DNA from 2 places in the Streptomyces sp. 2323.1 genome. Region 2 is predicted to be linked to the other one. Evidence: riboswitches for the same ligand, from Rfam matches in the RefSeq annotation. Region 2 holds a riboswitch; the other holds the start of a gene.
What was found. Region 2 has a riboswitch for S-adenosylmethionine ahead of CPH93_RS25565 (aminotransferase class V-fold PLP-dependent enzyme). Riboswitches for the same ligand answer to the same signal wherever they lie in the genome.

Region 1: linked by a shared signal. The riboswitch ahead of thrC (threonine synthase) and the one ahead of CPH93_RS25565 (aminotransferase class V-fold PLP-dependent enzyme) in region 2 are both predicted to bind S-adenosylmethionine.

What each region holds. Positions count from the first base shown of each region.
Region 1 covers NZ_LT907981.1:3,326,130-3,341,212, reverse strand. Annotated here, with positions in the region: gene cdgB (diguanylate cyclase CdgB) at 1-134, shown strand, start outside; gene CPH93_RS13855 (CBM35 domain-containing protein) at 407-1,324, shown strand; gene CPH93_RS13850 (peptidase inhibitor family I36 protein) at 1,444-1,779, shown strand; gene CPH93_RS13845 (1-phosphofructokinase family hexose kinase) at 1,829-2,755, opposite strand; partial or broken gene CPH93_RS13840 (helix-turn-helix domain-containing protein) at 3,108-3,353, shown strand; gene nagA (N-acetylglucosamine-6-phosphate deacetylase) at 3,310-4,533, opposite strand; gene CPH93_RS13830 (ROK family protein) at 4,533-5,498, opposite strand; gene CPH93_RS13825 (ABC transporter substrate-binding protein) at 5,741-7,006, shown strand; gene CPH93_RS13820 (DUF3263 domain-containing protein) at 7,089-7,391, shown strand; gene otsB (trehalose-phosphatase) at 7,534-8,451, shown strand; gene CPH93_RS13810 (alpha,alpha-trehalose-phosphate synthase (UDP-forming)) at 8,585-10,078, opposite strand; partial or broken gene CPH93_RS13805 (GntR family transcriptional regulator) at 10,291-11,046, shown strand; gene CPH93_RS13800 (glucosyl-3-phosphoglycerate synthase) at 11,051-12,013, opposite strand; SAM riboswitch class I at 12,183-12,344, shown strand; gene thrC (threonine synthase) at 12,362-13,645, shown strand; gene CPH93_RS13790 (MoaD/ThiS family protein) at 13,722-14,000, shown strand; gene CPH93_RS13785 (cold-shock protein) at 14,424-14,627, shown strand; gene groL (chaperonin GroEL) at 14,914-15,083, shown strand, end outside.
Region 2 covers NZ_LT907981.1:5,931,138-5,946,220, forward strand. Annotated here, with positions in the region: gene CPH93_RS25530 (L,D-transpeptidase) at 1-198, shown strand, start outside; gene CPH93_RS25535 (hypothetical protein) at 218-619, opposite strand; gene ctaE (aa3-type cytochrome oxidase subunit III) at 883-1,503, shown strand; gene qcrC (cytochrome bc1 complex diheme cytochrome c subunit) at 1,588-2,397, shown strand; gene qcrA (cytochrome bc1 complex Rieske iron-sulfur subunit) at 2,394-3,458, shown strand; gene qcrB (cytochrome bc1 complex cytochrome b subunit) at 3,455-5,092, shown strand; gene trpD (anthranilate phosphoribosyltransferase) at 5,231-6,295, shown strand; SAM riboswitch class IV at 6,387-6,504, shown strand; gene CPH93_RS25565 (aminotransferase class V-fold PLP-dependent enzyme) at 6,675-8,048, shown strand; gene CPH93_RS25570 (Lrp/AsnC family transcriptional regulator) at 8,497-8,778, opposite strand; gene CPH93_RS25575 (rhomboid family intramembrane serine protease) at 8,775-9,554, opposite strand; gene CPH93_RS25580 (hypothetical protein) at 9,749-9,988, shown strand; gene CPH93_RS25585 (NYN domain-containing protein) at 10,007-11,380, shown strand; gene CPH93_RS25590 (C40 family peptidase) at 11,682-12,707, shown strand; gene CPH93_RS25595 (C40 family peptidase) at 12,939-13,985, shown strand; gene CPH93_RS25600 (hypothetical protein) at 14,037-15,083, shown strand, end outside.

The DNA.
Region 1 (15,083 bases), 2.6 Mb from region 2:
GGGTGGGCGCCAGTTTCGGCATCGGCTGGGCGAGCTGCGGGATGACGGCTGAGGAAGTGCTGGAGTCGGCCGACCAGCGGATGTACGTCGAGAAGCGCTCGCGCTCGAAGACGAACCGGCGCGCCGCGGGCTGAGCGGCGCCCGCCGCCGGGCGCGTACCGCGTCGGCCGGGCCGGATGCCGCGTATCTCACACCCGCCGCGCTCGGCGTCTGCACCAGCTATTCACCGATCCGTAGCGATCTTGTGCCCCTCCGGGCCCGGTGTGCGGGCGTGTCGACGGGGTAGGCTGCGCCGATGCGGCGCGGCGCCGCCGGGGGCCCTGAAGACAGTTCACGCAGCAGATGCCTGCGGACGCGTAGACACGCATGACAGACGCGCACACAGACCGCTTGGGAGTGACACGGAATGACGGCCGGCAACAACGGCGCGGACACGCCGGAGAACGACGACCCGTTCGCCTATCTCTACCGCTCGGAAGGCGGCGAGGGCGGCGCACCGGGCTCGGCGGGCACCGGTGCGCCGACGCGGCAGCCGGGCATTCCGCGGACGTCCTACAACCAGGTGCGCGCGGTCGGCGAGCGCCAGTACGGCCAGCAGCCGCAGCAGCCGACGACGTACGGGCAGCAGAACGCCCACTACGCCGCGCCGGAGACCCTCCCCGGCGGCGACCGCACGCGCAGCGCCCCGGCCCCGGACGGCCCCGAGCCGCGCCGCAACCGCAACGGCCTGCTGATAGGCGCGGTTTCGGTGGTCGCGGTGGTCTGCATAGGCATCGGCGTGGCGATGCTCAACAACGGCAACGAATCCAAGGCCGGCGAGGCCGGCAAGCAGGGCCCCACGGCCGGTGATTCGGTCAAGCCCAACGGTAAGAAGACCGGCAAGACGAAGCCGGGTGCGCTGCCCAAGGAAGATGCGGCCAGCTTGCGTCTGGACGGCGGGGCAGGGGCCGCCACGGACATTCAGGGCTCCCATTCGGCGAGCGGTACGTACGTCGCCGGTTTCAATCAGGTCGGGGCGAAGGTGCAGTGGAAGGCGGATGCGCCGCAAGCGGGCGATTACCGGCTGTACGTGCGCTACGGCATCCCGGGCGAGGACGCCAATGCGACGCTGGCGGTCAATGGCAAGCCCAACGCTCAGCCGCTCGGCCTGAAGAACTTCATCCACTCGCCGAAGGGTGACTGGGAGAAGGGCTGGCAGACCACCTGGGCACCCGTCACCCTGAACAAGGGCACCAACACCATCGAGATTTCCTGCGGGCAGGGCAACCAGTGCAACGCCAACCTGGATCAGGTGTGGCTGCAGCGGGGCGGGGCCAAGCCGTAGGCGGCGACTGCCACTTCGGAGGCCAGGGGGGTTCGTCCCCGCCCGAATGTTGGTTGCCGTGCTCCCCTTGATCATGGTCGACTGATCACAAACGTCCACCTGTTCAGGGGAGATTACGTATGAAGATGCGCGCCTTAGCGCTGACCGGTGCCGCACTGCTGGCCGTTCTGCCGCTCACTGCGGGAACCGCCGACGCCGCTGCCAAGTGCCCGAAGGGCAACATCTGCGGGTGGTCGCAGCCGAACTTCGGGGGCCACGGGTACTCAGTGATCAGCCCCACGTCGGGGTGCAACGGATTCGATGGCGATGTGCGGTCGGTGTCCAATCAGAACAGGCACCGGGTGACCTTCTACAGCGATACAGGGTGCTACGGCAAGCGATTCGACCTGACCGAGGGGCACTACTCGGCCAAGACCCCGTGGCCGGTCAAGAGCATCGCCGTCTGGGGGCCGTGACGCCGCTGCCGGGCTGCAGCGCCCGTAGAGGACCGGCCGCCCTCCCCACTCACGCTGCCGCCGGATGGTCCGTCACCACCACGCGCGGCAGCAGCTCTTCGTAGGTAGCCGCATCGAACTCGCCCGCTGCCGGGGCCCGGACGGTTGCGGCGGACAGGGCCACCGCGCGGGTCAGGCGCTCCGGCCAGGACAGTTCTTCCACCAGCCCCGAGAGCAGGCCGGCCACCGCTGAGTCGCCGGCGCCGGTCGGGTTGCCGGCGATCTGCCGGGGCGGGGCGGCCTGCCAGGCGCCGGCGGCGGTCACCGCGAGCATGCCGGCCGGGCCGAGCGAGGCGGCGACCGCATGGGCGCCGCGTCGGCGGGCGTCACGGGCGGCGCGCAGCGGTTCGGTGCTGCCGGTCAGGGCGGCGAGTTCATCGGCGTTGGGCTTGGCGAGGTCGGGCCGGGCGGCCAGGCCCCGGCGCAGCGGTTCGCCGCTGGTGTCCAGCAGGACCGGGACGCCGGCGCTGCGCGCGGCCCGGGTGAGCCGGGCGTAGACGTCCACCGGGACGCCCGGCGGCAGGCTGCCGCACAGCGCCACCGCCTGTGCCTCGCCCAGAAGTTCGCGGTAGGTGCCGAGGAAGGCGTCCCATTCGGCGGGGGTGACGACCGGGCCTGGCTCGTTGAGCTGGGTGGTGTCCCCGGTGGCCGTGTCGGCGACGGCGACGGTGCGGCGGGTGGCGCCGCCGACCGGGACCAGCGCGTCGGTGACCGCGGTCTCCGCGAGCAGGGCGCGCAGCGCCTCGCCGGTGCCGCCGCCCGCGAAGCCGGTGGCGACCGTACGGTGGCCGAGCGCGGCCAGCACCCGGGCGACGTTCAGGCCCTTGCCGCCGGGGCGTTCGGACACCTCGGTGATCCGGTTCGTGGCGTGCGGACGGAGCCGGGGAACGCGGTAGGTGATGTCCAGGGCGGCGTTCAGCGTGACCGTAAGGATCATGGTCGCCCCTCCGGGCAGTCATGGCCGGGCGGCCGGGCGTCGGGCGACCGCGCGCGGCGGTGCATACGGACAAGTGCGCGAGCGATCATGCCATCGCCGGTGGCGGTTGGCCCAGACCCGGTCCGGCCGACCTGCTCTGGGGCGGTCTTGAACCGTCCCGCCGGCGGTACTCAGTGACAAGGAAATCGTGGACTCGGTGCGCATCCTCGTAGAGGCCCCGGATGGCACGCTGGCGGCGGTCCGGCGCTGAACGGAGCGCCGGTGCCGAGAATTTAGTGGCAACCGTCCTGGAACTGGGGAGGTGCGCGTCTGGCCCGCGACCTTCGATCCGGCCTAATTCCGGCGGACGCCCGCGCTGATCCGCCGGCAGCGCCCCGAAGGCGCCCGCCGGGACCTCACCGATCCGGCGCTGCACGGCAAGCCGGTCCACGCCATCGCCGCCCGCTGGGGCTACCACCGGGCGACGGACTTCAGTCGTGCCTACCGTGCCGCGTACGGGATCGCGCCCAAGGAGCACCGGCGCCGGGCTGTGGCCGCCCGGCCGGAAACTGCGCTCACCCCTTCTGCGGGTGCACCAGCCACTCACCCCGGCGCATGACCCCCACCACGGCGTAGGCCGCGTCCAGCACGACCAGGTCGGCGTCCTTGCCGTAACTCAGGGAGCCGGTCCGGTCGTCGATGCCCAGGAGGCGGGCCGGAGTGGCCGAAAGTGCCTGGACGGCCTGGTCGACCGTCAGGCCGTCGACGGTGACGGCGCGCCGGAAAGCGCGGTCCAGGGTGAGGGTGGAACCGGCGATCGAACCGGCCGTGGGGCCCCCGCTGATGCGCGCGACGCCGTCCGTGACCTCGACCTGCATCGGGCCGAGCGGATACATCCCGTCGCTCATACCGGCCGCGCCCATGGCGTCGGTGATGAACGCGACCCGCCCGTCGCCCGCCTGCCGGACCGCCAGTTGCAGGACCGAGGGGTGCAGATGGGTGCCGTCGTTGATCAGCTCGACGGTGATCCGCTCGTCCTCCAGGAGCGCGGCGACCGGGCCGGGCGCGCGGTGGCCCAGTGCGGGCATCGCGTTGAAGAGGTGGGTGGCGACGGTGGCGCCCGCGTCGATGGCCCGGCGGGTGGCGTCGTAGGAGGAGTCTGTGTGGCCGACGGCGGCGATCACCCCGGCGTCGGCCAGCAGGCGTACGGAGTCCAGGCCGCCGGGGAGTTCGGGCGCGACGGTCATCATGGCCGCGGTGCCGTGCGCGGCGTCGAGCAGCCGGCGGACCTCGGCCGGGTCCGGGTCGCGCAGCAGCTCCGGCTGGTGGGCGCCGCAGCGGTGCGGGGAGATGAACGGGCCCTCGAAGTGGATGCCGGCCAGCTCGCCCTGCTGGACCAGTTCGGCGAGCACCGCGGCCTGCCGGGCCAGGTCGGCCAGCTCGCCGGTGACGGTGGAGGCGACCATCGACGTGGTGCCGTGCCGGCGGTGGGTGCCGATCACCGCGAGGCACTCCTCGGGGTCGGCGGACGAGAAGGAGCCGCCGCCTCCGCCGTGGACGTGCATGTCCACGAAGCCGGGGACGATGAGATGGCCCGAGAGGTCCATGGTCTCGCCCGCGGCGCCCTCGTCCCCTTCCTGGCCGCGGTCGGCGTCACGGCTGCGGACCGCGGCGATCCGGCCGCCCTCGACGGCGATCCGGCCGCGCTCGACGACGCCGGACGGCCGGGCGATACGGGCACCGGCCAGGACGGTACGCCCGGCGTCCGAGGGCCGCTGCACGGACTGTTGCTGAGCCATCAGGCGGTTACCTCCGTGGAGAGAAGATCCCGGGCGAGAAGCCCTGCGCCCAGGCACCCGGCGGCGTCCCCCAGGGCCGCCGGAACGATCGAGGGGAGCCGCTGGAACGTCACGCGCCGGCGGACGGCCTCCCGCAGCGGGGCGAACAGGGTGTCGCCGGCCTCGGCGAGCCCGCCGCCGATGATCAGAGTCTGCGGGTCGAGCAGGGTGAGCGCGGTGACCAGACCGTCGGCGAGGGCGTCGACGGCGCGCTGCCACACGGCGCGGGCCTGCTCGTCGCCGGACGCCACGGCCTTGGCCGCGTCCGCCGCGCCGGCCAGCGGATCCCCGCAGGCCGCCGCCCAGTCCCGGCCCACCGCGGCGGCCGAGGCCACCGTCTCCAGACAGCCGCGCTGACCGCAGCCGCACTCCAGCCCGCCGGGCCGTACGACGATGTGGCCGATCTCGCCCGCGCTGCCGTGCGCCCCGGCCTCGATCCGCCCGCCGATGCCGATGGCGCCCGCGATCCCGGTGCCCAGCGGGACGAACAGGAACCGGTCGGCGTCCCGGCCGGCCCCGATCCGGCCCTCGGCCAGCCCGCCGCAGCGGACGTCATGGCCCAGGGCGACCGGCACCCCGCCCAGCCGTTCGGACAGCAGCGCCCGCAGCGGGACGTCCCGCCAGCCGAGGTTCGAGGCGTAGACGGCCTGGCCGGCCCGCTCGTCGACGATGCCGGGCACCGCGACGCCGGCGGCCGCGGCGGGGGCGCCGTAACGGGCCGTGCCCAGGTCACGGAGCTCGGCGGCGAAGCCGAGGATGGTCTCGACGACCGCGTCGGGGCCGCGCTCGCGGCCGGTGGGGCGCCGTGCCTCGTGGAGCAGCACGGGCCGGCCGGCGGAGGTCTCCCCGCTGGTCGCCGTGTCCACCCCCACGAGGGCGGCCTTCATCCCGGTGCCGCCCACATCAAGGGCGATGACGTGTCTCACGGGAACAGTTTCGCGCGATCCGACGTGAAAGGTCTAGTCCACTCGCCGGACGGATCGCACCCGGCCGGATCGCGCCCGGCCGCCCGCCCGGAAGCCGGCGTGGAAGGAGAAGGAGGGGGGTGGTGTAGACCTTGTAAAGGGCTCGGGAGAGACTCGTACTTCATGCCGTATGAGGGACACCCCTCCGGCAAACGGGCGAGGGCCCGGCAAGCGCGGAATTCAGAACAAAAGGCGGAACAGCAGTGCAGCGGCGGTACTTGGGCCTGACGGCAGCGGCAATCGCCACCACCATGACGATGACACTCACCGGATGCGGCAGCGGCTCCGGCGGCGACGTCACCCTCCAACTGGTCGCGGCGGACTACGGCCACGGCAAGTCCAACGGCTCCCAGCAGTACTGGGACCAGCTCGCCCGCGGCTTCGAGAAGAAGCACCCCGGGATCAAGATCGACGTCCACGTCTACAGCTGGACGGACGTCGACAAGAAGGTCGCGGACATGGTCGACTCCGGCCACGCCCCGGACCTCGCACAGATCGGCGCCTACGCCGACTACGCCGCCAAGGGCAAGCTCTACAGCGCCGACCAGCTGCTCTCCATCCCCACCCAGGCCAACTTCACCCCCTCCCTGGAGGAGGCCGGCGAATACAAGCGCGTCCAGTACGGCCTGCCGTTCGGCGCCAGCACCCGGCGGCTCTTCTACAACAAGAAGCTGTTCGCCCAGGCCGGCATCACCGCCCCGCCGCAGAACTGGAACGACATCGCCCACGATGCCCAGTTGCTGAAGGCACACGGCGTCAAGATGCCGTTCGCGCTGCCGCTCGGCCCGGAGGAGACCCAGGCCGAGACCCTGATATGGATGCTCAGCGGGGGCGGCGGCTACACCGACAGCATCGGCAAGTACACGATCGATTCGCCGGAGAACGTCCGGACCCTCACCTGGCTCAAGGACAACCTCGTCGGCAAGGGCCTGACCGGCGCCGACCCCGCCAAGCTCAACCGCGCGGCGGCGTTCCAGGGATTCGCCGACGGCGACGTCGGCATGCTCAACGGCCACCCCACGCTGATGAAGCAGGCCGAGGCCAAGGGCATCGACTACGGCACCGTCGAGCTGCCCGGCACCAAGGGCAAGGCCAAGGCCACCATGGGCGTCGCCGACTGGATGATGGCGTTCAAGCGGAACGGCCACCGCGCCGAGGCCGGCAAGTTCCTGGACTACGTCTACAGCGACAAGAACGTCGAGAAGTTCTCCGGCGAATACGGCCTGCTGCCCGTCACCACCTCCGCCTCCCAGGCGATGCAGAACGACGACAAGTACGCCAAGCTGCACGGCTTCCTCAAGCAGCTCGCCAACGCCGAGTTCTACCCGGCGAACAAGACCTCCTGGCCGCTGATCTCCAAGACCGTCAAGGCGAAGATGGGCGCCGCGGTCCACCCGAACGGCAACCCGTCCGGGGTGCTCACCGACATCCAGAACACCGCGGACGCGGCCGACAGCGCCGCCGAATGACCAGGCGCGGGCGGCGCCGGCAGCCGTCCCCCGCGGCGGCGGGCCGGGCGTTGTCCGACGGTGCGCTTATCGTGGGAGCGTGATGACGGGCGCCACGGCGGAGACGGGCGGCCCGGGCGGCGAGCGAGAGCCCGTCGGGCCCGGGCCCGACGAGGGCTCCCCGCAGCTCACCGCCCGGGACGAAGCGGTACTCGCCGTCGAGCGCCGCTCCTGGCCGGGCCCCGGCCCCAAGGAGCGCGCCATCCGCGAACAGCTCGGCATCTCCCCGACCCGCTACTACCAGCTCCTCAACGCCCTGCTGGACGACCCCCGCGCGCTCGCCCACGACCCCGTCACGGTCAACCGCCTGCGCCGCATACGCGACGCCCGTCGCACGCGCCGCTGACGGGGACGACTGCCGCTGACGGCGATGCCTGCCGCGGGGGGCGAGGCCTTCCGCGCCCGCCGCCGCGGTGCCCCCGTACGCCCTCCCCAGCTCTCGTCGCGAGGTACCCCCGGCGCCCGCCGCACGCCGGTAAGGTCGGCGCATGGGCAGCCCCCCGAACGCCGCGCCGCACTCCCAGCCGACCCCCGAACCGGGGTCCGTGCCGACCCCGCACACCCCCGCCGGCCGCGACGGCCTCGCCGCGCTGCTGGCCCACCCGGAACGCGCCGTCATCGCCCTCGACTTCGACGGCACCCTCGCCGAGATCGTCCCCGACCCGGAGAAGGCCCGGGCCCATGCCGGTGCCGTCGCGGCGCTGGGCCGTCTGGTGCCCCGGCTGCGCGCCGCCGTGGTGATCACCGGCCGCCCGGCCACCGTCGCGGTCCGCCTCGGGGGCTTCGCGGACGTCCCCGGCCTGGACCACCTCACCGTCCTCGGCCACTACGGCGCCGAGCGCTGGGAGGCGGCCACCGGCACCGTCCACGCCCCGCCGCCACACCCCGGCGTCGCCGCCATACAGGCCGAACTCCCCGGCGTCCTGGACTCCTCCGGGGTCTGGCACGGCACCTGGGTCGAGACCGCCATCGAGCGCAAGGGCGGCCGCGCCATCGCCGTCCACACCCGCCGCGCCACCGACCCGCAGGGCGCCTTCGACCGGCTGCGCGCCCCGCTCGCCGCCCTCGCCGAACGCCACGGCCTGATCGTCGAACCCGGCCGGCTGGTCCTGGAACTCCGCCCGCCGGGCATGGACAAGGGCGTCGCGCTCGCCGACTGGGTCCGGGAGACCGGCGCCGCCACCGTCCTCTACGCCGGCGACGACCTCGGCGACCTGGCCGCCTTCGCGGCCGTCGAGAAACTCCGCTCCGACGGGCTGACCGGCGTCCTGGTCTGCAGCGGCAGCAACGAGGTCGCCGAACTGGCCGAGCGCGCCGACCTGGTGGTCGACGGCCCGGCCGGAGTCGTCGGCCTGCTCGGCGCCCTGGCGGCCCGGCTTGACGCGGGCGGGGCGGACAGCCCGTAGTGGCGGGCGCCCCCTAGCGGCGGGCGCGCCGTTCACCGGCGCTGACACGGCGCCCGGATCCCGCGGATCAGCCACACCAAGCCCACGGACCAGCCACCCGAAGCCCGCGGATCAGTCGCCCGAACTCCCCGGATCAGCCGCCCAGTTCCCGCAGCTGGTCCAGGAACCACCGGGCGGGCGGCAGCGCGGTGGCCGCCGCGGCCAGTCGTTCGGTGCGCGCCGCGCGCTCGGCGTCGTCCATCGACAGCGCCTCGTGCAGCGCCTCGGCGGTCCCCATGACGTCGTACGGATTGACGGTCAGCGCATGCGCGCCGAGTTCCTCGTGCGCGCCCGCCTCCCGCGACAGCACCAGCGCGCAGCCGGCGTCCGACACCACCGGGATCTCCTTGGCGACCAGGTTCATCCCGTCCCTGATCGGGTTGACGAGCGCCACGTCCGCGAGCCGGTAGGCGGCCAGCGAGCGGGCGAAATCGTCCTTGACGTGCAGCACGACGGGCTGCCAATCCGCCGTCCCGAACTCGGCGTTGACGGCCCCGGCCACCTGCTCGACCTCCGCGGTGTACTCGCGGTAGACGGCGAGATCCTGCCGCGAGGGATAGGCGAAGGCGATGTGCACGACCCGCTCGCGCCACTCGGGGCGGTCGGCGAGAAGCTGCCGGTAGGCGAGCAGGCCCCGCACGATGTTCTTGGAGAGCTCCGTACGGTCCACGCGGACCACGGTCTTGCGGTCCCGCCCGCCGATCTGTGCGCGCAGCGCCGTCATCCGCTCCTCGACGTCGGGGCGGTGCGCGCGCTCCCGCAGGAAATCGGCGTCGGCGCCGAGCCCGTGGACGCCGATCCACGTCGTGTGCGCCTTGCGCTCCGGGACGAGCGCGACGAGGCCGGGCGGCCCGTCCTCCGGCCGTACGCGCTCGCACTGCCCGCCGAGCCCGGTCTCGGCGCAGGCCAGGAAGTTCTCGGCCCACCGGTGGGTGAGGAAGTTCGCCCGGTCCGCACCGAGGATGCCCAGCGCCAGCTGCCGCTGGATGTCGTCGGGGAGCATCGCGAAGTACTCGGCGGGGGCCCACGGCGTGTGCGAGAAGTGCGCGATGCGCAGGTCGGGGCGGCGCTCGCGGAGCATGCCGGGCACCAGCGCCAGGTGGTAGTCCTGGACGAGAACGGCCGCGCCGGGAGCCGCGCCGTCGGCCAGCGCGTCGGCGAAGGCCGCGTTGTACGTCTCGTACGCCGCCCACTGTGCCCGGAACTCCGCACCGAAGACCGGTTCCAGCGGTGTCTGGTAGAGCATGTGGTGGACGAACCACAGCACGGAGTTCGCGACGCCGTTGTAGGCGGCGGCATACACCTCGGCCGGGATGTCCAGCATCCGGACACGCTGTCCACCGGTGTCGCCCGGCTCCAGCGCACCACCCGTCCGCCGCACGGCCTCCCGGTCACCGCCGCCGAGCGCCGCACACACCCACACCGCATCCGTCTCGGGCCCGATCGCCGACAACCCCGACACCAGCCCGCCCCCACCCCGCTTGGCGGTGAGCGTCCCGTCCTCCCCCAGGCTGTAGGAGACCGGCCCACGATTGGACGCGACAAGAACCTCGGCACCTGCTTGCACCGCACTGCGCTCGGACACCATGTCGCGACAGTAACCCGCCACAGATCCCCGCAAACGCATGGAAGCGGCCAAGGGCTCGGGGAGCGGGGCGGGTCCCTCAGCCGTCTCCGGGCGCGCTCAACGGTTCGCGGAGCGTCCATGCGGTCTCTAGAGATGTTGGAGGGCAGAGAGGCCTCGTGGCACTCGAACAGATCTCTAGGATGTCTAGAGATCGCCAGGAGGGATGCGTCGCCATGGCCGCACAGGAGAGCTCGTCGCCCAAGTACCGCCGGATCGCCGACGCGCTGAAGTAGGCGATCGCGGCGGGGGAGTACCGGCCCGGTGACCGGCTGCCCGGAGAGAACGAGCTGATGGACCGGCACGGCGTGGCGCGGATGACGGCGCGTCAGGCGCTCGGCGTCCTCACCTCCGAGGGGCTCGCCGAGGCACGCAAGGGCGCCGGCGTTTTCGTGCGGGACTTCCAGCCGGTCCGGCGCCGCGGAGTGCCGCGCCTGGCTCGGGAACAGTGGGGTGACGGGCGGTCCGTCTGGGCGGCCGACGTCGCGGACCGTGATCTGGTGGTGGACGGGGTCACCGTCGGCGAGGAGCCGGCGACGGACGCCGTCGCGGCGCGGCTGGATCTCGCGCCCGGAGACGCGGTCACCGTGCGGCGCCGCCGGTTCGTGCTCGACGGCAAGCCGGTGCTGCTCTCCACCTCCTACCTCCCCGCTGATCTGGTCGCGGGCTCGGCGATCACGCAGCCGGGCACCGGGGCCGGCGGCGTGTACGCCCGGCTCGCCGAGCTGGGTGCGGCTCCCGCTCGTTTCCGCGAGGAGGTGCGCTCGCGCATGCCGGCGCCGGAGGAAGCCGACCGGCTGCGCCTTCCGGCGGGCACGCCCGTCATCCTCATCAGCCGCACGGCCATGGCTCACGACGGACGCACGGTGGAGGTCAACGAGATGATCCTGGACGCCTCGGCCTACGTGCTGGAGTACGACTTCGACGCCTGAGCCCTCACGCCGCCCGGCGCGCCGCGTACTCCGGGATTTCGGTCATCGGGGGGCGTTCCTCGGTGTCCACGTCCGTGGTGCGTGGGATGAAGCCCTGGTCGCCGCGGTCGAACTGGGTGAGGCGGGGGCGGACCAAGTGGCCGCGGGTCAGGCGTAGTTGGGCGGTGCGGTAGATCGCGGCGGCCATTCGGCCCAGGGCCTGGCCGTCCTGGTGGCGGTGCTTGCGGACGCCGACGTCCACCTGGGCCAGGGCGTCGAGGCCGACGGTGTGCAGGGCGTCGACGAGCAGGCCGAGTTCGACGCCGTAGCCGACGGGGAAGGGGAGGCGTTCCAGGAGGGAGCGGCGGGCCGCGTACTCGCCGCCGAGGGGCTGGACGAAGCCGGCCAGCTGGGGCCAGTGGAGGTTGAGGAGCGGGCGGGCGACCAGCTCGGTGACCCGGCCGCCCTGGCCGGCGTCGATGCCGCCGGGGCCGGTCTCCAGGGGGCGGTCGTACATCGCCTTGACGAACTGGATGTCCGGGTCGGTCAGCAGCGGGCCGACGATCCCGGAGACGAAGGTGGCGGAGAATTCGCGCAGGTCGGCGTCGATGAAGCAGATGATGTCGCCGGTCGTGGCCAGGAGGGAACGCCACAGCACCTCGCCCTTGCCGGGGAGGGCGGGCAGTCGCGGGAGGATGCTGTCGCGGTGCACCACCCGGGCGCCGGCCGCCGCCGCGACCTCGGCGGTGCGGTCGGTGGAGCCGGAGTCCAGCACCACCAGCTCGTCGACCAGCCCGGCCGCGTCCGTCATCAGCGTGTCACGGATCGTGGTCACAATCGCGCCGACCGTGGCCTCCTCGTCGAGCGCGGGCAGGACGACGCTGACCGTCCGGCCCGTCTGGCGCTTGGCCTCCAGCAGCTGCTCCAGCGGGCGGTCCGCGGCGGACCAGGAACGGCCGCGCAGCCAGCGCTCCACCTCTTCCAGCACGTCTACGACTCCTCGGTCGCCGCCGGAGGGCGGCCCTTGTGATCCATCTCGCGGTTCGGACGACTATCTCAACTGTCAGTGCCGTCGGTTACAGTCTTGAACAACGCGGATGACCGTCGCATGTCGGGGTCCGTGCCACAAACGCCTGGGTTTCGGCCCAGCGCCATACCGCTCATCCAGAGGGGCAGAGGGATACGGCCCGTTGAAGCCCCGGCAACCCTCCAGCCGGTCTTGCCGCAAGGACGCTCGATACGTCCCGCGCGCGAGGCTCCCGGCTAGGGAAGGTGCCAAATCCGTCTCGTGGCGAGATTCGTCGCGAGGAAGATGAGGAGAAAGGGCCTCGCCTCCATGGCTGTGCAAGTCACCGAAAACACCCCCACCGTCGCTCTGGGCCCCGCCGCAGCGCTGTCCTGCCGTGAGTGCGGACAGCGCTTTTCGCTCGGCCCGATCTTCGCGTGCCAGGAATGTTTCGGGCCGCTCGAAGTCGCGTACGACCTGCCGAGCGGCGACCCCGAGGGGCTGCGGAAGCAGATCGAGGCCGGGCCGGACAACATCTGGCGCTACGCCCCGCTGCTGCCCGTCCCCGCCGACGTGGCCGACAAGCCCAATCTCAACCCCGGCTTCACCAAGCTCGTCCAGGCCGACCGGCTCGCCGCCGAGCTGGGCGTCACCGGCGGGCTGTACGTCAAGGACGACTCCGGCAACCCGACGCACTCCTTCAAGGACCGCGTCGTGGCGATCGCCGTCGAGGCCGCCCGCGCCTTCGGCTTCACCACCCTCTCCTGCTCCTCCACCGGCAACCTCGCCGGTGCGGTCGGCGCTGCGGCCCGCCGCGCCGGTTTCAAGTCCTGCGTCTTCATCCCGCACGACCTGGAGGCCGGCAAGGTCGTCATGGCCGCGGTCTACGGCGGTGACCTGGTCGGCATCGAGGGCAACTACGACGACGTCAACCGCTTCTGCTCGGAGCTCATCGGCGACCCGCTGGGCGAGGGCTGGGGCTTCGTCAACGTCAATCTGCGTCCGTACTACGGCGAGGGTTCCAAGACCCTCGCGTACGAGATCTGCGAGCAGCTGGGCTGGCAGCTCCCGGACCAGCTCGTCATCCCGATCGCGTCCGGCTCGCAGCTGACGAAGATCGACAAGGGGCTCAAGGAGCTGATCGCCCTCGGCCTGGTCGAGGACAAGCCCTACAAGATCTTCGGCGCCCAGGCGGAGGGCTGCTCGCCGGTGTCCACGGCCTTCAAGGCCGGGCACGACGTCGTACGCCCGCAGAAGCCGAAGACCATCGCCAAGTCGCTGGCGATCGGCAACCCGGCCGACGGTCCGTACGTGCTCGACATCGCGCGCCGGACCGGCGGTGCGGTGGAGGATGTCAACGACGAGCAGATCGTGGACGCGATCAAGCTGCTGGCCCGGACCGAGGGGATCTTCGCGGAGACCGCGGGCGGGGTGACCGTCGGCGTGACCAAGAAGCTGATCGAGGACGGCCTGCTCGACCCGTCCCTGACCACCGTCGTCCTCAACACCGGTGACGGCCTCAAGACCCTGGACGCGGTCGCCCCGACCTCCGGGCCCACGGCCACGATCCGCCCGGACCTGGACGCGTTCCGCGCGGCCGGCCTGGCCGGCTGAGGCCGTCGGCCCGTCCGCGGACGGGCCCCGCCCCCGCCCCCGAACTCGTACTCCGCACCACCCGGAAGGCAGAACCATGAGCGTCAAGGTCCGCATCCCCACCATCCTCCGCACCTACACCGGCGGCCAGGCCGAGGTCCCCGCCGAGGGCGCGACCCTCTCCGAGGTGATCGCCGACCTGGAGCGGAACCACCAGGGCATCGCGGCCCGTGTGCTGGACGACGCCGGCAAGCTGCGACGCTTCGTGAACGTGTACGTGAACGACGACGATGTGCGCTTCGAGCAGGGTCTGGAGACGCCGACGCCGGACGGTGCGGGCATCTCGATCATTCCGGCGGTCGCCGGCGGCTGCTGATTTGCGCCAACTCTTCTCCTGCTTGACCGGAATTGCCCCGTCCGCCAGAAAGCGGACGGGGCAATTCCATGTTGTGAAAGGAGATACTATTGGGGTGATCCCCCTCCGGATATCACCGTGCGCGTGCCGAACGCATATGAGACAGCGATCAGTTGTGCTCGAAGTGTGAGCGATATTTGTCGCTTATGTGTGCTACGCCCGGCCCGACTTGCCCTGGAGAACCGGGATTTCACCTCATATTGCCGATTCTCCGGCCCCAGAATTCTCGTCCGATTGACCTGTTGCTCTGGGCATCTGTGCAGATACATTCAGCGGCGGTCGACGCGTTCCGGCGCACACCCCACGGGCCATTCGCGGGGTGAGGTCTGACCCGGGTCCGCGAAGTGCGGTCCTGCGCAAGGGCCAGTAATAGGGGAGTTAGGCATGGCTCAGGGCACCGTCAAGTGGTTCAACGCGGAGAAGGGGTACGGCTTCATCGCGGTCGACGGTGGTGCGGATGTTTTCGTCCACTACAGCGCGATCCAGATGGACGGCTACCGCACCCTTGAGGAGGGCCAGCGGGTCGAGTTCGAGATCTCGCAGGGCCAGAAGGGGCCGCAGGCGGACATGGTCCGGGTGGCCGGCTGAGGCGCCGACCGACTGCTGCGTTGTGAAGGCCCGTGCCCCTGAGGGGGTACGGGCCTTCTGCTGTCTGCCCCGTAGGGGGTATCCCTCGATGGGCGCTTGCACTCGCACCCTGCGAGTGCTAATCATTGGCGTTAGCACTCTCCGAGTGAGAGTGACAATGAAGGACCGGGTCGGTGAGGCCCGCAGGCCGGGTGGGGCAAGGAACCGCCGCGGGTCTGCAGGTCGTCCGTCGCGGGCGCCAGCGCGGTCCGGAGCAATCCACCCCAGTCCGGGAGGACCACTTCACATGGCCAAGATCATCGCGTTCGACGAGGAGGCACGGCGCGGTCTCGAGCGCGGGATGAACCAGCTCGCCGACGCCGTCAAGGTCACCCTCGGCCCCAAGGGCCGCAACGTCGTCCTCGAGAAGAAGTGGGGCGCCCCCACGATCACCAACGATGGTGTGTCCATCGCCAA
Region 2 (15,083 bases):
GTCGGCGACATCGTCAAGGTCATGAACAGCGGTGGCGAGACCATGCCGGCGTTCGGCAACGGCTTCGGCGACTGGAACATGCCCTGGCAGGAATGGCGGGCCGGCAGTGCGCTGAAGAACAAGGCCTCCAGCACCACAGGAACCGCCGAGCGCGAACAGAACCCCGCCGACGACGCCCGACTGCGCCCGACCTTCTGAGCGCCGCCCAGCAGGCCGCTCAGGCCTGTACGAGGCGCTTGCGGCGCAGCAGGCCGGCCAGAGCGTCGGCGAAGGCGACCGGGTCCAGCGGATGGGTCACCGCGGCGTCCGCACGGCTCCAGGTCGCCAGCCAGGCGTCCTGGGGGCGGCCGATCAGCAGCAGCACCGGCGGGCACTGGAAGATCTCGTCCTTGATCTGCCGGCAGACGCCCATCCCGCCCGCGGGGGCGGTCTCGCCGTCCAGCACACAGACGTCGATGCCGCCCTGCTCCAGCGCCGTGAGCACGGCCGGTGCGGTGGCGCACTCCAGGATCTCGATCTGCGGGGCATCGGCGGCGGGGCGCCGTCCGGCCGCCAGCCGGACCTGCTCGCGGGTGCCTGCGTTGTCGCTGTAGACCAGCACCGTGGCAGTCGCCTGCATCGTTCCTCCACGCTTCGTAGCGGCACAGCATCGGGTGGGGCGGATGCTACTCCCGCGGGGGGTGCCCACAGGAGGGGTCGGACGGATCCGGGATCTTCCCGACGGGCCGTCAGGAGCGGTTCCGGCGGAGCCCGGGCACCGCGTCCCGGCCGCTGCGTCCCTCCTTCGAGCGATCGCCGAAATGGGCCGTACGAGCAGGGCATACGCCCTTGACACACCGAACGGGACCCCCCGGAGTGAGGGCGGGATAAGCGACCGACATAATGTCGGTCGTGGCGACAGCAACGACAGTAGAAACCGGGCACGCGCACCCGTCGGTCAATCGGCCGAACCTCACCAGCGTCGGAACCATCATCTGGCTGAGTTCCGAGCTGATGTTCTTCGCGGCCCTCTTCGCGATGTACTTCACCCTTCGATCGGTGACCGGCGAGGCGTATTGGAAGGAATCCGCCAGTGCGCTGAATCTTCCGTTCTCCGCGACCAACACCACGATCCTGGTGCTCAGCTCGCTGACCTGCCAGCTCGGCGTTTTCGCCGCCGAGCGCGGCGACGTCAAGAAGCTCCGGGCCTGGTTCGTGGTCACCTTCATCATGGGTGCGATCTTCATCGGCGGTCAGGTCTTCGAGTACACCGAGCTGGTCAAGCACGAGGGCCTGTCGCTCTCGTCCGGCCCCTACGGCTCGGTGTTCTACCTGACCACCGGCTTCCACGGACTGCATGTGACAGGCGGTCTGATCGCCTTCCTGCTGGTCCTGGGCAGGACGTACGCGGCCAAGAGGTTCACCCACACGCAGGCCACCGCGGCCATCGTCGTGTCCTACTACTGGCACTTCGTCGATGTCGTCTGGATCGGCCTCTTCGCCACGATCTACCTGATCCGGTAACCGGTACGGGGCCTTGCCGGGCCCGCATATCAGACAGACATAGCCAAAGCATCGACGCAGAAGATCCTGACACCGGGGTAATCCGTGAAAAAGCTCTCCGCACGACGGCGCCATCCGCTGGCGGCGCTCGTCGTCCTACTCTTCGCGCTGGCGGTCACTGGGGGGCTGTACGCCGCGTTCGCGCCGGCGGACAAGGCTCAGGCCGATGACACCGCCCAGTCTCTTGCCATCAAGGAGGGCAAGAAGCTCTTCGCCGTGGGCTGCGCAAGCTGCCACGGCACCGGCGGTCAGGGCACCTCCGACGGCCCGAGCCTGGTCGGCGTGGGCGCCGCCGCCGTCGACTTCCAGGTCGGCACCGGCCGTATGCCCGCCCAGCAGCCCGGCGCCCAGGTGCCGCGGAAGCGGAACATCTACACCAACGCCCAGATCGACCAGCTCGCGGCCTATGTCGCGTCGCTGGGTGCCGGTCCGACCGTTCCGGAGAAGTCGCAGTACAACTCCGAGGGCGCCAACATCGGCAAGGGCGGCGAGCTGTTCCGCACCAACTGCGCGCAGTGCCACAACTTCACCGGTAAGGGCGGCGCCCTCACCAACGGCAAGTTCGCACCGACGCTTGAGGGCGTGGACCCGAAGCACATCTACGAGGCCATGGAAACCGGCCCGCAGAACATGCCCTCCTTCGGTGACGGCTCGCTGTCGAAGCAGAACAAGAAGGACATCATCGCGTACCTCGGCGCCGTCAACGGCGATGAATCGGAGAGCCCCGGCGGCCTCGACCTCGGTGGTCTCGGTCCGGTCAGTGAGGGTCTCTTCGGTTACATCTTCGGCCTGGGCGCGCTGATCGCGGTCGCCATCTGGGTCGCAGCCCGGACTACGAAGGCCAAGAAGTCATGAGCGAGACTGGACGACACGAAGACGTGCCAGAAGAAACCCTTCCCGGTGAGCGGGAGACGGCTCACGAGGGTGCGGTGATCACGGCGGAGAACCCGTTCGCCGACCCGGGTCTGCCGCCCCACGAGCACCGTGCCCAGGACATCGACGAGCGGGCCGCCAAGCGCTCCGAGCGCACCGTGGCTCTCCTCTTCGTCGTGTCGATGATCGCCACGGTCGCGTTCATCGCCTCGTATGTGGCGATCCCGATCGACAAGATCGTCTACATCTGGCCGATCGGCCACATCAGCGCGCTGAACTTCGCGCTGGGTCTGACCCTCGGTGCGGCGCTCTTCTGCATCGGCGCCGGCGCGGTCCACTGGGCCCGCACGCTGATGTCGGACGAGGAGGTCGCCGACGAGCGCCACCCGATCGAGGCGGCCCCCGAGGTCAAGGCCAAGGTCATGGCGGACTTCGCAGACGGTGCGAAGGAGTCGCAGATCGGCCGCCGCAAGCTGGTCCGCAACACGATGTTCGGCGCGCTGGCCCTGGTGCCGCTCTCCGGCGTCGTCCTGCTGCGCGACCTCGGGCCGCTGCCCGGCACCAAGCTGCGGACGACGAACTGGAAGAAGGGCGTCCGCCTCGTCAACGCGTCCACCAACCTCCCGCTGCGTCCCGAGGACATCGCCGTCGGCTCGCTCACCTTCGCCAAGCCCGAGGGCCTGGAGGAGGACGACGAGGAGTTCGCGGAGAAGATCGCCAAGGACGCCCTGATGCTCGTGCGGATCCAGCCGCAGAACATCAAGGACAAGCACGAGCTGTCCTGGTCGCACGAGGGCATCGTGGCGTACTCCAAGATCTGCACCCACGTGGGCTGCCCGATCAGCCTGTACGAGCAGCAGACGCACCATGTGCTCTGCCCCTGCCACCAGTCGACCTTCGACCTCTCTGACGGTGGTCGGGTGATCTTCGGTCCGGCCGGTCACGCCCTGCCGCAGCTGCACATCACGGAGAAGGACGGCTTCCTGGAGGCCGCAAACGGCTTCGAGGAGCCCGTCGGCCCGAGCTTCTGGGAGCGCGGATGAGTAACGAGACGAGCGCGACCACCACGCGCCGTGGCCAGGCGCCACGGGGCGAGCGGATCGCCGACTGGGCGGACGGCAGGCTGGGCATCTACAGCCTCGCCAAGTCCAACATGCGCAAGATCTTCCCGGACCACTGGTCCTTCATGCTGGGCGAGGTCGCGCTTTACAGCTTCATCATCATCATCCTGACCGGTGTCTATCTGACGCTGTTCTTCCACCCGAGCATGGCCGAGGTGACCTATCACGGTTCCTACGTGCCCATGCAGGGAATCCGGATGACCCAGGCCTTTGAGTCGACGCTGAACATCAGCTTCGACGTGCGTGGTGGTCTGCTCATCCGCCAGATCCACCACTGGGCCGCGCTGGTCTTCCTGGCCGCGATGATGGTCCACATGATGCGGGTGTTCTTCACCGGCGCGTTCCGCAAGCCGCGTGAGGTCAACTGGCTGTTCGGCTTCCTGCTGTTCGTGCTGGGCATGTTCACCGGCTTCACCGGCTACTCGCTCCCCGACGACCTGCTCTCCGGCACCGGCGTGCGGTTCATCGAGGGCGTCATCCTGGCGATGCCGCTGGTCGGTTCGTACCTGCAGTTCTTCATCTTCGGCGGGGAGTTCCCGGGGCACGACATCATCCCGCGGTTCTTCACGGTGCACGTGCTGCTGCTGCCGGGCATCATGCTCGGCCTGCTGGTGGCGCACCTGATCCTGGTCTTCTACCACAAGCACACCCAGTTCCCGGGTGCCGGCAAGACCAACAACAACGTCGTGGGCATGCCGCTGCTGCCGGTCTACATGGCCAAGGCCGGAGGCTTCTTCTTCCTGGTCTTCGGCGTGATCGCGGCGATCGCCGCGATCGCCAGCATCAACCCGGTGTGGGCCATCGGCCCGTACCGCCCCGACCAGGTCTCCACCGGCGCCCAGCCCGACTGGTACATGGGCTTCGCCGAGGGTCTGGTGCGTGTCATGCCGGGCTGGGAGTGGAACTTCTGGGGCCACACCCTCAACTTCGGCGTGCTGATCCCGATCCTGATCTTCCCGCTGGTCCTGGTCGCCATCGCGGTCTACCCGTTCGTGGAGTCCTGGGTCCGCGGCGACAAGCGCGAGCACCACATCCTGGACCGCCCGCGCAACGTCCCGACCCGTACGGGCTTCGGCGTCGCCTGGCTGATCGCGTACTTCGTGATGCTGATCGGTGGCGGCAACGACCTGTGGGCGACGCACTTCCACCTGTCGATCAACTCGATCACCTGGTTCGTCCGGATCGCGTTCTTCGTCGGGCCGGTGCTGGGCTTCATCGCCACCAAGCGGATCTGCCTGGGTCTGCAGCGGCGCGACAAGGACAAGGTGCTGCACGGCCGCGAGTCGGGCATCATCAAGCGCCTGCCGCACGGTGAGTTCATCGAGGTCCACGAGCCGCTCGACCAGGAGCAGCTGCACCTCCTCACCCAGCACGAGCAGCCCGAGCCGCTCGAACTGGGCCCGGAGGTCGACGAGAACGGCGTGCAGCGCAAGATCCCGCGTACGCAGAAGCTGCGCGCCAAGCTCTCCAAGAGCTACTACGGCGAGGACAGCGTCATCGCCAAGCCCACGGTCGAGGAGTACAAGGAGATCACCAGCGGCCACGGCCACCACTGATCACCGCGGCGCCTCATAGCGCACCGTAGGGAGCACGCCACCCAGAGGGCCCTGTCCGGACGGACGGGGCCCTCCGGCGTGTCCGGCGGGTCGATAGGGTGAACGACAGAAGCAGGAGACAAACCAGGAGTGTGGACCATGAGCGTTGCGACCCCCTTTGGCGGCGACAGCGTGGCGGCCCAGACCTGGCCGGGCCTCCTGAACGCCCTGCTCGACGGCCGGGACCTCACCGCGGACGACACCGCATGGGCGATGGACAAGATCATGCGGGGCGAGGCCGGCGACGCCCAGATCGCCGGTTTCGCGGTGGCGCTGCGGGCCAAGGGCGAGACCGTCGCCGAGATCTCCGGCCTCGTCCGCACCATGTACGAGCACGCCCGGCTGATCGAGGTGCCCGGGCCGAGCGTGGACATCGTCGGCACCGGCGGCGACGGCGCCAAGACCGTCAACATCTCCACGATGTCCTCGATCGTGGTGGCCGGCACCGGCGCCAAGGTCGTCAAGCACGGCAACCGCGCCGCGTCCTCGGCCAGCGGCGCCTCCGACGTACTGGAGAAGCTCGGCGTCAACCTCGATCTCACCCCGCGACGGGTCGTCGAGGTCGCCGAGGAAGCAGGGATCACCTTCTGCTTCGCGGTGAAGTTCCACCCCTCGCTGCGGCACGTCGCCAACGCCCGGGGCCAGCTCGGCATCCGTACCACGTTCAACGTGCTGGGCCCGCTGACCAACCCCGCGAAGGTCCGCGCCCAGGCGACCGGTGTCGCGGACGCCCGGATGGCGCCCATCCTGGCCGGGGTGCTCGCCGAGCGCGGCTCCTCGGCGCTGGTGTTCCGCGGCGACGACGGCCTGGACGAGCTGACCACGACCGCGACCTCGCGGGTGTGGATCGTCCGGGACGGCACGGTGCGCGAGGAGGCCTTCGACCCGCGGGACGTGGGCATCGACCTGGTGCCGGTGGAGGCCCTGCGCGGCGCGGACGCCTCGTACAACGCGGAGGTGGCGCGCCGGCTGCTGGACGGCGAGACCGGGCCGGTACGCGAGGCGGTGCTGCTGAACTCCGCGGCGGCGCTGGTCGCCCTGGAGCCCACCGATGCCCCGCTGGCGGAGCAGATCCGGGCCGGTATCGACACCGCCGCCGCCGCGATCGACTCCGGGGCGGCCAAGCGGGCGCTGGAGCGCTGGGTGGCGGCCAGCAACGCCTGAGCACCCGGTCACGCAGGGTGTGACGCAAGGCCCGTTCCGTCATATGGACCGGGCCTTGCGGCGTACCGGCCGTATGGCATGATTCTGCGCAGGTCACGAGTGACAGCGACACAGGCCCCGGCCCGCTGTCCGGCAACCCTCCTTCCGTGGCGGGGTGCCCCGGGTGATGACCAGGCCGCAGGCAGCGAGGTCTGCGGCAAGCGCGGATCCCTCGCCAGGGATCCTGGTCCTCGAGGGAGAACTTCCGTGAATCAGCGAATGCGATAGGGCTCGACGGCCCCTTCTCCGCATCCCTTTTTCCTTTCCGCTGCGGTGCCCCGACGGTTCTTTCCGTACGCCTGCCCGCAGCGAATTCGCTTACCTCTTACGGGAGTTCGCCATGTCTGTTGCCGCCGTTGCCGCCGACCGTTCCGTTTGTGCCCCGCTGCCGGTTCTCGGCCGGGATGTCCGCGTCCCGCTCGTGACCGGCGGCGAGGTCGACTACGCCGCGCTGGACTACGCCGCCAGCGCCCCCGCGCTCCAGCGGGTCTGGGACGACGTGGCGGCCTACGCCCCGTACTACGGCAGCGTGCACCGCGGCGCCGGGTACCTCTCGCAGCTGTCCACCGACCTGTTCGAGAACAGCCGCCGCACGATCGCGGAGTTCCTCGGCTGCCGCGCCGACGACCAGGTGGTCTTCACCCGCTCCACCACCGACTCGCTCAACCTCCTCGCCGCCGCCCTCCCGCAGGGCACCCGGGTCTTCGTCTTCGAGACCGAGCACCACGCCTCGCTGCTGCCGTGGGAGCAGCGCGCGGATGTCGCCGTGACCTACCTCAACGCCCCGCGCACCCCGCAGCAGGCGGTGGACACCCTGGAGAAGGCGCTGGCCGAGCGCGAGCCGTACGGCCCCGCGCTGGTCTGCGTGACGGGCGCGTCCAACGTCACCGGTGAGTTGTGGCCGGTACGGGAACTGGCGGCCGCGGCCCACGCTCACGGCGCGCGCATCGTGCTGGACGCGGCACAGCTCGTCCCGCACCACCCCGTGGACCTCGCCGAGCTGGACGCCGACTGGGTCGCCTTCTCCGGCCACAAGCTGTACGCGCCGTTCGGCGCCGGTGTATTGGCCGGCCGCGCGGACTGGCTGCAGGACGCCGCACCGTACCTGGCGGGCGGCGGCGCCAGCCGCAAGGTGTCCCGCCGTACGGACGGCGGGGTGGACATCGAGTGGCACACCACCGCCGCCCGGCACGAGGCCGGCTCGCCGAACGTCATCGGCGCCTACGCCATCGCCTCCGCCTGCCAGGCCCTGACCGAGGCCGGTTTCCCGGCGCTGATCGCCCGTGAGCAGCAGCTGATCGACCGGCTCCGGGCGGGCCTGGCCGAGGTGCCCGAGGTCCAGGTCCTCTCGCTCTTCGGCGCCGACGCCGCACGCGTCGGCGTCCTCTCCTTCGTCGTCGAGGGCTGGAACAGCTCCCACTTCGCCGCGGCGCTGTCGGCGGAGTACGGCATCGGCGTCCGCGACGGCCTGTTCTGCGCCCACCCCCTGGTACGGACCCTGCTGGGCACCGACCCGCAGGACCCCGGCGAGTGCGGCGCCCCCGAGGCCGCCCCCGGCGAACGCTCCCTGAACGCCATCCGCGTCAGCTTTGGCGTTGGCACGCCGGAGGAGCATGTCGAGCGGTTCGTAACCGCCGTCAAGGAGCTCGTGGCGCACGGCGCCCGCTGGAACTACCGGACGGAAGACGGGCGTTGTGTGCCTGACCGCGCGTAGCGCGGATTGGTTCCCACGTTGGCGGCGCGCCGCACGTTGTCGGCTGTCCCGCCGGGGGGCTTGTCGCCGTTGCGCCTGGCGGCGGGCGTGGGCGGTCGGCTGCGGTGCCGCTCCTCCGGACTCCGTCCTGCGGCGCGGCCCCTCCCGTGAGTGGGTGGGAAAGAGGCCGGTGGGGGCGGGCACAGTCACGTCCACTGCGGGCGGATGACGGATTATGTGCACCCCCACCGGTCTTCATCCACCCCCAACGGGAGGGGCCGGACCGCAGGACGGAGTCCGGAGGGCCGGTCCCGCAGCCGAACAGCCAGCGCAGCGGCAACCAGCCCGCCGCAGGCGCAACGGCGAGAAGCCACCACGGCGGGACAGCCGAAAACGTGCGCCGCGCCGCAAAGCGCAACGGCGACAAACCACCACGGCGGGAAAGCCGAAAACGTGGGAAAAAACAGGCCTACGCGTCGAGCCCAATCGCAAAGGCAGCCTCAAGGTCATGCTGCGAATACGTGCGGAACGCAATATGCGTCTCCGTCGACGCGACGCCGGGGACCTTGCTGATCCGGCCGGGGATGACGTCCGCGAGGTCGTCATGCGCAGCCACCCGCACCATCGCGATCAGATCGTGGGCTCCGGTGACCGAGTAGACCTCGCTGACCCCGTCCAGGGCGGCGATCTTCTCGGCGATCTCGGGGATCTGGTCCACGCTGGTCTTGATGAGCACGATCGACGTGATCACGGCTGGCTCTCTCCCTCGGTCGCCCGGTCGTTCCGCCTGGTGGCCCCCACACTATCCCTCCTGTAGCGGGCCCAGGCGTAGAGGAAGCCGAGGGCGAACCCGATGACATGGGCGAGGTAGGCGACCCCGGGGCCGCGCGGGTCGTGCTGCGCGGCCTGCCACTGCAGGAAGAACCAGAACAGCAGCACCATCCAGGCGGGAAAGCGCAGCGGCAGGAAGAAGAGGAAGGGGAAGACGCTGGTCACCCGGGCCGTGGGGAAGAGGTAGAGGAAGGCCCCCAGCACCCCGGAGATCGAGCCGGAGGCGCCCACCAGCGTCTGGTCCGAGGAGGCGTGGGCGGCCGCGTAGCCGAGCAGCGCCAGGTAGCCGATGATGAGGTAGAAGGCGGCGAACGGCAGCCGGCCCATGCGTGCCTCGGCCATCCCGCCGAAGACGTACAGAAAGAGCATGTTGCCGAGCAGGTGCAGCCAGCTGCCGTGCACGAACAACGCGGTGAGCGGCGTGATCAGTGCCCGCACCGAGCCGCTCCACAGATCCAGCGGGATCACGCCCCACCGCTCGAAATACGCGGTCTGGGCCTTCAGCAGGGCGTCACCGGTGCCGTATATCCGGTTCAGGCCGGATGCCGGGCCGATCACGAAGACCGCGCAGCACAGGCCGATCAGCACATTCGTCAGCCGCGAGAACACCGCGGTCAGGGACCGGGTGGCATGCGGCGGACGGGGGAGGAGACCGGACGAGCGGGGTGAACGGGGAGAGGGGGCCGGCGCCGTCATGAAGTGATCATTGCTCAATGGGGGCAATCGGGACAGAGCGCCTCGCCGCATCCCGGCACCCGGGCGGGGCCCGCACCGGCCCCCCGTCAGGCCGTAGGGTTACAGGCAGTACTTTGCGTACTTCCGCAGTCCGACGGCGCACCGCGTGAACGCGCAGCAGCACGAGATCGACGAGCACGAAAGAGGACGACAGGATGTCTGTTCCCCTGCCGACGGACGGAACCCGGTGGCGCTGCACGCTGTGCGGCAACCTCACCCGTTTCGACGTGACCCGCCAGGCCAAGGTGGTGGAGTACGTCCATCTGGACCTGGCCGGCGAGCCGAAGGTGGAGGAGCGCGAGGTGCTCAGTGAGAGCATCGAGTCCGTGCGCTGCCGCTGGTGCAACGCGGTCGACCAGATCGAGCTGGTGGACCGTCCGGGCGCGAACGCCTGAGATCGGAGCGAGGCAGCCGTGGTGGAGCGTCCAGAAGGGGAGCCGGGGGCACAGCGTGACGACGTACCCGAGGGTGCGGCGGACGAGGTGCTCGACCGACCGCTGCCCGAGGGCGTACGGCGCCGGGTCGTGGCGCTCACCGCGGAGTCGTTCGGCGCGCTGACGGTCGCCGAACTCCCGCCCCCGCTGCGGCAGTACGCCCGTTTCACCCCGACTCGCCGGGCCAAATTCGCCGGAAATGCGATGGCTTCCGCCTTGGAGGGCGATGCGGTCTTCCGGCAGCGGATCGCCGGCAAGCTGCGCGAGGCGCAGCCGGAGCTCGCCGCGGCGCTGGAGCACGGCAATCCGCCGGCGGCCGCCGATCCGCTCGATGTCGCGGCGGCCGCCTATGTGCTGCGCCCCGAGGGCTGGGTCAAGCTCGTCGCGGCGGCCGGCGAGGAGGCCCAGCGGGCGCGCGCCGAGCGGGCCGGCGAGGAGGCCGAGCGGGAACTGGCCCGGCTGCGCGAGGAGCTGGCGCAGGCGCGCGGCGAGGCCCGTACGGAGGCCGACCGGATCCGGGCCGATCTGGACACCGTCCGCAAGGAGAACGAGTCGCTGCGGCGCAAGCTGCGCAGCGCGCTGAGCGACGTCAAGCGCGGTGAGGCCGCGGTGCGCAAGGCCGACGCCGCCCTCGCGGAGACCCGGGACCGGGCGGCCACCGAGAAGACCGCCGCGGACAGTGAGGTGCGCCGGCTCAAGGCCCGGATCGCCGAGGCCGAGACGGCGCTGGAGACCAGCCGGCGGGCCGCCCGCGAGGGCCGCAGCGTCGAGGACATGCGGGTGCGGCTGCTGCTCGACACGGTGCTGGACGCGGCCCAGGGGCTGCGCCGCGAGCTGGCGCTGCCGCCCGCCAACGTCCATCCCGCGGACACCGTCGAGGCGGTCGCACCGGGCCGGATGACGCCCAAGGACATCGCCACCCGGGCGCTGTCGGAGATGGATCCGGCGCTGCTCGACCAGCTTCTGGCGCTGCCGCAGGCGCATTTGGTGGTGGATGGCTACAACGTCACCAAAACCGGCTATCCGACCATGCCGCTCGACAAGCAGCGGCTGCGGCTGCTGGGCGGTCTCGCGGTGCTGGCGGCGCAGACCGGCGCGGAGATGACCTGTGTCTTCGACGGGGCGGAGCTGGCGGCGCCGGTGCTGCTCGCGCCGCCGCGCGGCGTACGGGTCCTTTTCAGTAAACCGGGCGTAACGGCCGATGAGTTGATTCGTCAGCTGGTTCGGGCCGAACCACCCGGCCGTCCGGTCGTCGTGGTCTCCACGGACCGGGAAGTGGCCGACGGGGTGGCGAAGGCCGGGGCCCGGCCGGTGGCATCGGCCTTGCTGCTCAAGCGACTTGCCCGGACCTGACGCACGCCGGGTCCCTGGCAACGGACCGCCGTCCACTGCCTGTTCTCCGTACCTGAGCGTCAGTTGACGCTCACTGCCTGTGTGACGTTGGTAAAGGATGGGACTGGTGGCGCAGAAAATTCCCCTGAGGATTTGAAGCGATCACAGCTCGGTTACTAAGGTCAGCCCCGAACCTTCATGCAGATGATTATCCAACCGGGATAACAGTGAAGGTACCGCCGAGTCCGCGGCGTTCACGCGGAGCCGGGGTCTTACCCCCCACTTCCCGGTAGGCGGCTGGAGGAAGAAGGAGCTCGCCCCCGTGGCGTCCCACCGTCGACCCAAGCAGCCGAGCCGTACCCGCGTGACCGTGCTCACCGCCACCGCCGCAGCGGCGGTCGCCCTCTCGTCCCAGGCCGCCCAGGCCGACCCCCATCAGTCGAAGAAGGACGTCAAGTCCGAGGTCGACAAGCTCTACAACGAGGCCGAGCAGGCCACGGAGAAGTACGACGGGGTCAAGGAGCAGCAGGACAAGCTCCAGAAAGAGGTCGACGACCTCCAGGACAAGGTCGCGCGTGGCCAGGGTGAGCTCAACCAGCTGCGCAAGGGTCTCGGTGCGGTCGCCTCCGGCCAGTACCGCAGCGGCAGCATCGACCCCTCGGTGCAGCTGTTCCTCTCCGGCGACCCGGACACCTACCTCGAAAAGGCCGCCACGCTCGACCAGTTGAGCGGCAAGCAGGCCGACCAGCTGAAGACCATCGCGGACAAGCAGCGCCGGCTCGCCCAGGAGCGCGCCGAGGCCGCGGGCAAGATCAAGGACCTCACCGAGACCCGTAAGGCGCTCGGTGACAAGAAGGACGAGATCAAGGGCAAGCTCGCCAAGGCGCAGCAGCTGCTCAACCGGATGACGGCCAAGGAGCGGGCGGCCATGCAGGCCGAGGAGAACCGCGCCAACCGCAGCAACGAGCGGGCCAACCTCGGTGACGACGTCCCGGCGTCGCAGCGCGGTGCGGCCGCCCTCCGGGCCGCGCAGTCCAAGATAGGTTCGCCCTACGTCTGGGGCGCCACCGGCCCGTCGTCCTTCGACTGCTCCGGTCTGACCTCCTGGGCCTATGCGCAGGCCGGCCAGTCGCTGCCGCGCACCTCGCAGCAGCAGGCCAACGCCGGTACCCGGATCGCCTCGCAGAGCGCCCTCAAGCCGGGCGACCTGGTGCTCTTCTACAGCGACCTGCACCACATCGGCCTCTACGCGGGCAACGGCATCGTGCTGCACGCGCCGAAGCCGGGCGCCCAGGTGCGCTACGAGCCCATGAGCAACATGGAGTTCGCGTTCGGCGTGCGGGTCTGACAAGCCTCACAACACTCACAACGTGCCGCCCGAACGGGCGAATTGCGGCCGCGGCCGCTGACCTGCCGCCCCGCCGGTGACCTGCACAGTCACCGGCGGGGCGGCTTTTTGTGGGCGAAATGCGGTCTTTGGTCGGTGTGGACCGGCGCCGCTACTGTCTGCCCGCGCAGCATCCGGTCACCGACGCCCTCCCGGGCGGCAGGGGCTGCACAGGGAAGGAGTGCGGCTTTCGTGGTGTCCCACCGCCGTACCTCGCAGCACGGCCAGAGCACCCTCGCCGGGGTCACCGTTGTGTCGGCCGCCCTGGCGACCGCGGCCGCCGGACTGTCGGCCCCGGTCGCGTCCGCCGATCCGGCCGGCCGCACGGCCGCCGGCCGGGAAGCGGCGACCGCCCGGGTCGACAGCCTCTACGCGCAGGCGGAGCGGGCCACCGAGAAGTACGACGGTGCCCAGGCACGGACCAAGGAACTGCGCGGCCAGGTGGCGGCCCTCCAGGACCGCACCGCCCGCGCCCAGGAACGGGTCAACCGGATGCGCGGCCGGCTGGGCGCGCTGGCCGCCGCCCAGTACCGGTCCGGCGGCATGGATCCCACCGTCCAGCTGATGCTCACCGAACGTCCCGACACCTTCCTGGAGAAGGCCTCCGCGCTCGACCGGCTCGGCGTCAGCCAGGCCGGCGAGCTGCGCAGGCTCCGGACGGCCCAGCGCACCCTGGAGCAGCAGCGCCGGGAGACCGCGGCGAAGCTGGCGCAGCTGGAGGCCAGCCGCAAGGCCGTCGCCCGCCACAAGCGGGACGTCCAGCGCAGGCTGGCCACCGCGCGGCGGCTGCTGAACGCGCTCCCCAAGGACGCCAGGAAGGCCTTCGAACGGGCCACCAGGAGCGACGGGCGCCACGAGGCGGCCCCGGACCTGCGCGGAGCCGTCCCGGCCTCCGGGCGGGCCGCGGCGGCCGTCGCCGCGGTGCGCGCCGCGGTCGGCTCGCCGTACGCCTGGGGGCGCAGCGGCCCCTCGGCCTTCGACTGCTCCGGGCTCACCCAATGGGCCTACGGCCGGGCCGGTGTCTCCCTCCCGCGGACCTCGCAGGCCCAGCGCGGCGCCGGCCGGCAGGTGCCGCTCAGCCAGGCGCAACCCGGTGACCTGGTCATCTACCGCTCGGACGCCAGCCACGTCGGGATGTACGTCGGCAACGGGCAGGTCGTCCACGCGCCCTATCCCGGCGCACGGGTGCGCTACGACCCGGTCGGGATGATGCCGATCTCGGCCGTCACCAGGCCCTGAGGCGCAACCCAGCGTTTTTGCCCCGGCCGGGCCCGACCTACGATCGTCCGCATGTCACAGCAGTGGGCGGCCGGGCGGCTGTCGCGGGCCGGGGCGGCGGGTGCTGCCGCTCTGGCCCTCGTGCTGCTCGCCCCGCTGGCCGGCTGCGCGCCGACGGCCTCCACACCGGCCCGCTTCCCGGACGTCCAGCGGATGCTCGACACCCGTGCGCAGGCCGTACGGAAGCGGGACGCGGCGGGCTTTCTCGCCTCCGTCGACCCGCGGGCCACCGGCTACCGCGACCGGCAGCGCGCGATGTTCGCCCACCTCGCGGGCGTACCGCTGGCCGACTGGCACTACGACCTCGACTCGACCGGTGCCTTCCCGCTCCCGTCCGGCAGCACCGGCACCCGGCTGGCCGCGAAGGTGCGGCTGCGCTACCGCCTCAAGGGCTATGACACCGCGCCGGTGCACGCCGTCCAGTACCTCACCCTGACCGAGCGCGACGGCCGCTGGCTGATCTCCTCCGACACCGACGGCGCCGAGGACGGCCACAGCGGCACCCGGCAGCTGTGGGACCAGGGCCCGGTGCGGCTGGTGCGCGGCCGGCACAGCCTGGTCCTCGGCAGCCCCGCCCATCCGGGGCGGCTGAAGGACCTGGCGCGCCGGGTGGACCGGGCGGTGCCGGCGGTCTCCGCGGCCTGGAAGGGGAAGTGGGCGCAGAAGGTCGTGGTGGAGGCGCCGGACTCGGTCGAGCGGATGGCGCAGCTGATGGGCAGCGATGATCCGTCCGGCTATGCCGGGATCGCGGCGGTCACCACCGGGGAGGCGGGCGTCGAGGCGGCCGCGCCCGCGGACCGCGTGATCATCAACCCGGACGCCTACGAGGAGCTCAACGACCTGGGCCGCAAGGTGGTGCTCACCCACGAGACCACCCATGTCGCCACCCGCACGGCCACCACTCCGGCCACCCCGCTGTGGGTCTCCGAGGGCTTCGCCGACTGGGTCGCCTACCGCGGCCTCCACCGCAAGGCCGTCACCACCGCCCCCGAACTCACCCGCGCGGTCGCCGGCGGCAAGCTCCCCGCCCGGCTGCCGACCGATGCGGACTTCGGCTTC